DNA from 3 places in the Bradyrhizobium sp. UBA2491 genome. Region 2 is predicted to be linked to each of the others. Evidence: riboswitches for the same ligand, from Rfam matches in the RefSeq annotation. Region 2 holds a riboswitch; each other region holds the start of a gene.
The links. A riboswitch is a leader RNA that binds a small molecule or an ion and turns the genes downstream of it on or off. The one in region 2 is predicted to bind cobalamin.
Positions count from the first base shown of each region.

Region 1: it holds a riboswitch for cobalamin, as region 2 does, so the genes downstream of both, B2W55_RS11725 (ribonucleoside-diphosphate reductase subunit alpha) here and B2W55_RS26940 (DUF1636 family protein) in region 2, are expected to answer to the same signal.
Region 3: it holds a riboswitch for cobalamin, as region 2 does, so the genes downstream of both, B2W55_RS28395 (TonB-dependent receptor) here and B2W55_RS26940 (DUF1636 family protein) in region 2, are expected to answer to the same signal.

Region 1 is NZ_DDOP01000039.1:88,136-90,394, reverse strand. It holds gene B2W55_RS11730 (hypothetical protein) at 1-361, shown strand, start outside; cobalamin riboswitch at 478-698, shown strand; gene B2W55_RS11725 (ribonucleoside-diphosphate reductase subunit alpha) at 814-2,259, shown strand, end outside.
Region 2 is NZ_DDOP01000079.1:45,364-47,622, reverse strand. It holds gene cobW (cobalamin biosynthesis protein CobW) at 1-564, opposite strand, end outside; gene B2W55_RS26940 (DUF1636 family protein) at 561-935, opposite strand; cobalamin riboswitch at 1,027-1,237, opposite strand; gene cobO (cob(I)yrinic acid a,c-diamide adenosyltransferase) at 1,276-1,926, shown strand; gene B2W55_RS26930 (cobyric acid synthase) at 1,939-2,259, shown strand, end outside.
Region 3 is NZ_DDOP01000081.1:93,075-95,333, reverse strand. It holds gene B2W55_RS28400 (FecCD family ABC transporter permease) at 1-738, opposite strand, end outside; cobalamin riboswitch at 851-1,048, shown strand; gene B2W55_RS28395 (TonB-dependent receptor) at 1,216-2,259, shown strand, end outside.

The DNA of each region.
Region 1 (2,259 bases), on a different contig from region 2:
CCAGACCATTGGATTTGGCGTGCTGCACTATCCCGTCGATGCCAAGACCATCGCCTGGGGTTTTGTGATCGGGGCTGCGGCCCTCGCCGGCACCGCGGCGGCATCCGCCGTCTTTCGCCAACTGCCCAGGAACCGCGTGGTGGGTACCTTCCTGCTCGCCTTCGTCGGCGCCTATGCTGGCTATGAAATCACGCTGTTGGCCGCCACGCCGGTCCTCGGCGGGGCCGGGGCATTCACCCCGGCCATCGTTGCGCGCATCGGGTTGCGCAGCGCGCTCTGGCTTGCCGGCTTGGTTGCGGCCTGCGAAATCGTCCGCTTGCTCAATCCGTTTGGTCGCCGACGCGCGGTGCGGCTGCCGTAGTAACCCTACGGGGTTCCAGGATGATTCATCCACAGACCCTTAACGAGGCTTTGGATAAGCATCGAAATATTTTGGATAGGCCGTCTGGTGGGCGTTGACACCCCAGCCCAAATCACACCAGATATAGGCGTCACGGTCTGCCATATCCCTAGATTTGGTGGCTAAGAGGGAAGCCGGTGAACTACGGGTTGATCCGTAAAAACCCGGCGCTGCCCCCGCAACTGTAAGCAGTGAGTTGTTCCCGATAGCTAAGTCACTGATGCCGCAAGGCATTGGGAAGACGAGGGAGCAATGACGACCTGCGAGCCAGGAGACCTGCCGCGACACCGAAATTACGTCCACGGGCGGGGTGTCCCGGCGGTCGCATGCAGAGCCGTGCCGGTGGCGCCAGCCGCCGGGTGATGCAGCGTCCCCTGACATCCAGTCCCAACAAACATCACGGGGTCTGCACGATGTCTCTCTCTCTCGATCGCGAAACAAAGCCAGCGTCAGTTGTCCTGCTGCGTCCGGAAGCGCTTGCCGCGCCGGAAGCCGCGCCGCCGATGCAGGTGATCCGCCGCAACGGCACGGTGTCGAGATTCGACGCCAGCAAGATCTCGGTGGCGATGACCAAGGCGTTCCTGGCGGTCGAGGGGCACACCGCCGCCGCGTCGCGCCGGGTGCATGAGATCGTCGAGCAGCTCACCGCCGAGGTCGTCACCGCGCTGTCGCGACGCATGAGCGAGGGCCGCACCTTCCACATCGAGGACGTGCAGGACCAGGTCGAGCTTGCGCTGATGCGCAGCGAGCACCACAAGGTGGCGCGGGCCTATGTGCTGTATCGCGACGAACGCACCAGGCAGCGTGCCGAGCAGGACGCGGCAAAGGCTGTTGCCAAGCCCGCGGCCGGTCCGACCATTCACGTCACGCTGCCCAATGGCAGCAAGGTGCCGCTCGACCACGCGCGGCTGGCGCTGATCATCAACGAGGCCTGCGCCGGCCTCGACGGCGTCGATGCGGCGCCCGTGGTCGCCGAGACCCAGCGCAACATCTATGACGGCATCAGCCAGGACGAGCTGGCGCTCGCCTCCGTGATGGCCGCCCGCACCCTGGTGGAGCAGGAGCCGAACTACACCTATGTCAGCGCGCGCCTGTTGCTCGACAAGCTGCGCACCGAGGTGCTGTCCTATGTGCTTGAGGTGCCGACCAGCGCCTCGCAGGCCGACATGGCAAGCCGCTACGCCGAGTACTTCCCGGCCTATATCAAGACCGGGATCAAGACCGAACTGCTCGACGCCGAACTCGGCCGCTTCGACCTGGCGCGGCTCGCCGCGGCGCTGAAGCCCGAGCGCGATCTGTCGTTCCAATTCCTCGGCTTGCAAACGCTGTACGACCGTTATTTCCTGCATGTCCGCGGCAACCGCATCGAGCTGCCGCAGGCGTTCTTCATGCGCGTCGCGATGGGCCTGGCGCTGCGCGAGATCGACCGCGAGGGCCGCGCGATCGAGTTCTACAATCTGTTGTCGTCGTTCGACTTCATGGCCTCGACGCCGACATTGTTCAATTCCGGCACCCAGCGGCCGCAGCTCTCGTCGTGCTTCCTGACAACCGTGGCCGACGATCTCGACGGCATCTTTAAGTCGGTCAAGGACAACGCGCTGCTGGCGAAATATTCCGGCGGGCTCGGCAACGACTGGACCCGCGTCCGCGGGCTCGGCGCGCACATCAAGGGCACCAATGGCGAGAGCCAGGGCGTGGTGCCGTTCCTCAAGGTCGCCAACGATACCGCGATCGCGGTCAACCAGGGCGGCAAGCGCAAGGGCGCGGTCTGCGCCTATCTCGAGACCTGGCATGTCGACATCGAGGAATTCCTCGATCTGCGCAAGAACACCGGCGACGACCGCCGCCGCACCCACGAC
Region 2 (2,259 bases):
GAGATCGGCCTTGGTCAGCAGCACGATGTCGGCGCAGGCGATCTGGTCCTCGAACACTTCCGAGAGCGGCGTCTCGTGGTCAAGGTTGTCGTCAGCGGCGCGCTGCGCATCGACGGCGACCGGATCCGGCGCAAAACGACCGGCAGCGACCGCCTCGGCATCGGCCAGCGCGATCACGCCGTCGACGGTGATCCGCGAGCGGATCTCCGGCCAGTCGAACGCCTTGAGCAGCGGCTTCGGCAGCGCAAGCCCCGAGGTCTCGATCACGATGTGATCGGGCTTCACGGGACGCGCCAGCAGTTGCTCCATCGCCGGGATGAAATCGTCGGCGACGGTGCAACAGATACAACCATTGGCGAGTTCGACGATGTTCTCGGTCGGACAATTGGCGTCGGCGCAGGATTTCAGGATATCGCCGTCGACCCCTTCGCTGCCGAATTCGTTCACCAGCACCGCGAGCTTCTTGCCGTTGGCGTTGCGGATCAGATGCTGGATCAGCGTGGTCTTGCCGGATCCGAGAAAGCCGGTCACGACGGTGACGGGGACTTTGGTGAGCGTTGTCATTCAGCGGCCTCCGGCACGACGGCAATGGGTGGAATGCGGGCAAGCGACTGCTTGCGAAAGATTTCTGGTCGGCTGCGCCACGGCGCGATGCCATCCGGCGCCGCCGCATAGGCGGACGCGCCGGCGATCACGTCCTTTGCATTGGCCTCCGACAGGCGGCCATAGACATAGGACCACCGTCCGGGCGCGCTGAGCGCGACCGAGCAGCCCTGGCTGCACGCCGACAGGCATTCGACGGGAACCAGATTGACCCCATCAGGCACGCCGGCGTCGCGAATCGCGGCGTGCAGACGTGCGCCCGGCGTGGTTTCACCTTCGGCCACCGTCTGGCCGGCGCGGCAAGTGATGCAGACATGAAGTGTAACGCTCATCGCTCTTCCCGAATTGGCAGTTGGAGGCGATGAGGCAAACGAACCAACCAATGGAGGCTCGTTCCCCGTCGCGGAACACCCCCGTCCGCCGGTCTCAATTGCTGCACTGGCAGGTCTCCCGGCTTGCGGAGCAGGCTGTCGCCCTTCGATCCCCGCCTTCCCGATTTCCGTGGAAATCAGTGGCCTTGGACATCTCTCCGGTCACGGTCGCGGGGGCGGCTGCGCTTCGGGCCCGAACCTGAGCCCTATCGCATTCCCTCTTCGCCTGTCGTAGGACAGGAACCAGCGCGGGCCCACCATTCGTCCAAGCCCAGTACTTGTCAAGCCAAAGGAATATCACATGATTTCTGAACAGGGTGGCGAGCGCGAGGACGCCGGCAGCGAGGCTTCGCTGGAGGCGCGCCACACGGCCAAAATGGCGAAAATCAAGGTCGCCCGGGACCGCATCATGGCGACCAAGAGCGGCGAAAAGGGCCTGATCATCGTTCATACCGGCGCCGGCAAGGGAAAATCATCGTCGGCCTTCGGCATGATCGTGCGCTGCGTGGCCCATGGCTTTCCTTGCGCGGTGGTGCAGTTCATCAAGGGCGCCTGGGATACCGGCGAGCGCCGGTTGCTGACCGGGCATTTCGGCGAGCTCTGTCAATTCCACGCGATGGGCGAAGGTTTCACCTGGGAGACCCAGGATCGCGCCCGCGACATCGCGGCAGCGCAGGCCGGCTGGGAGAAGGCCAAGGAGCTGATCGCGGACGAAAACCTGCGCATGGTCGTGCTCGACGAGATCAACATCGCGCTGCGCTACGACTATCTGGCGATCGCAGACGTGGTCGATTTCCTGAAGACGTCGAAGCCGGCGATGACCCATGTCGTGCTCACCGGGCGCAACGCCAAGGACGAGTTGATCGAGATCGCCGATCTCGTCACCGAGATGACCCTGGTGAAGCATCCGTTCCGCTCTGGCATCAAGGCCCAGCCGGGCGTCGAATTCTAAGAGCCCAACGCCATGGCGCGCGCATTGATGATCCAGGGGGCAGGTTCCGACGTGGGCAAGTCGCTCATCGTCGCGGGCCTCGCGCGTGCCGCCATGCGGCGCGGCCTGCGCGTGCTGCCGTTCAAGCCGCAGAACATGTCGAACAATGCGGCCGTGACCATCGACGGCGGCGAGATCGGACGCGCGCAGGCCTTGCAGGCCCTCGCCGCCGGCGTCGAGCCGCACACCGACATGAACCCGGTACTGCTGAAGCCGGAGACCGATGTCGGCGCCCAGATCATCGTGCACGGCAAGCGGATCGCGACCGCACGCGCGCGCGAATATGCCGCGATG
Region 3 (2,259 bases), on a different contig from region 2:
CCGCAACCTTCCGACGTCGACGCCGAGACTTTGCGCGGCCTCCTCGCCGAGCGTCAGCGCGCGGAACGCACTGGCCTGGCTGAGCAGGATGGCGGCGCCCGCGACGATGAAGGGCAGCGCCAGCGCGACGTGCTGGAAGCTGCGGTCCTCGAGCGAACCAAGCAGCCAGAACGCAATCTCCAGCACCACGAAAGGATTGCTCGAGAGATTCATCACCAGCGCCGTGGCGGCGCCGGCGAAGCTCGATATCGCGAGCCCTGCGAGGATCAGGATCAACAGCCCGGCATTGCGGCCGGCGATCGCGAGCAACGCGAACACCGAGCCGAAGGCGGCGATGATCGCCACCACCGGCAGCGCGTAGGAGCGCACATCGGCGAGGCCGAGCGCGATCACCAGCACCGCGCCGAATGCCGCCGATTGCGGCGCGCCGAACAGCGATGGCGACGCCAGCGGATTGCGCAGCAAGCCTTGCAATGCCGCGCCGGACAGCCCGAGAATGCCGCCGATCGCGAACGCCAGGATGGTACGCGGCAAGCGGATCTCGCGCACGATCACCTGCGCGACGTCGCTGCCGCCGCCGAACAGCGCCTCGATCACCGCGAGCGGCGACAACCGCACCGGACCGACGCCGAGCGAAACCACCAGCAGCAGCACGACGAGCGCGAGCAGCGCCGTGGTGGCACCCCACCGGCGCCGCGCCGCGACCTCGGCCGCCAAGGCAAAATCCTGCACGCTCATCCAATCCATGCTCTTACAGCGATCGCCGTGGCAGACAAGCGACACTCGATAAAAACCGTGACCGCCTCGCCGCCGCCGGACGCCCGCCGGATTGACTTTGCTGCCCGGCCGAACGCTAGTTGAACATGACGGTTCTTTAATGAGATGAAAAGGGAATGCGGTGCGGGGAAACCTCCCCAATGCCGCGGCTGCCCCCGCAACTGTATGCGGTGAATCCTTCGTCAGATGCCACTGGGAAACTCGGTCCTGGGAAGGCGACGAAGGGTAACGACCCGCGAGCCAGGAGACCTGCCGTCAGCCGTGGTCACACGCGACGATGCCGGTCGGGGAGTACAGGCATGAGCTTCACCGGATGCCGCAAGTGCAATGGTGAGACTGGGTTCGCGGTGACGTGCCACTGACGTCATTCCGAGGCCGCACTTTATGTTTTGCTTCCCTTCCCATCGGCGCCGCCGCGCGCTTCTGCTCGCGTCGACGATGATCGCCCCTGCAATCGCCGCCTCCGCCGCGCGGGCGCAGCAAGTCCCGTCTCCCGATCAGCTCCCGGCCATCGAGGTCGCCAAACCGAACGACCAGAACGTCACGCGCGCCAAGCCGGCCGCCGACGAAGCGCCGGCGCCGCGCCGCCCGGCGCCGGGCACCTCCCAGAGCAGCGATGCCGGCAGCGGCGCCGGATCGAATTCGACCGGAACCGCACCGGCCACCGGAACGGGCGGCAACGGCGGCGGACGCCAGTTCGCCGGTATCGTCGGCTCGTCCTCGACCGTGATCACGGCCGACGACATCGCGCATTCGCCGGTGCAGTCGCTGCCGGAAATCCTTGCCCAGGTGCCGGGCGTACAACTGCAAACGCTCTATGGCGGCCCGAACGGCGCCAAGACTGCGGTCGATCTGCGCGGCTTCGGCGCCTTCGCCTCCGACAACACCCTGTTCCTGCTCAATGGCCGCCGCCTCAACGACGTCGACAAGGCCGGCTTCGACCTCACCACGATCCCGCTCGATTCGATCGCGCGCATCGAGATCAGCCGCGGCAATAGCGGCGCCGTGCTCTACGGCGACAACGCGGTGGGCGGCGTCGTCAACATCATCACCAAGACCGGCGCCGGCGGCCCGCCAGCCACGATCAAAGCCGAGGGCGGCGTCGGCTCGTTCAACACGCGGATGGCCGCGATCTCCGCAGCACTCAATTCGGGGCCGTGGTCGACCTCGTTCTATGGCAACGGCATCAAGTCCGACGGCTACCGCGCCAACAATGCGCTCGACCAGCGCAACGCGGTCGGCAACGTCAACTACAACACGTCGGACCTCTCTGCCTTCCTGACCGTCACCGGCAGCGATCAGAAGCTTGGTCTCCCCGGCGGACGGCTGGTCGATCCGTCGATCGGCGTCAACGAGTTGCAGACCGACCGCAGGGGCACCAGCACGCCGTTCGACTACGCCAACCAGCAGACATCAAGCGTCACCGCCGGCTTCACCAAGACGTTGATGAACGGCGTCGACCTCATCGTCGACGGCGGCTGG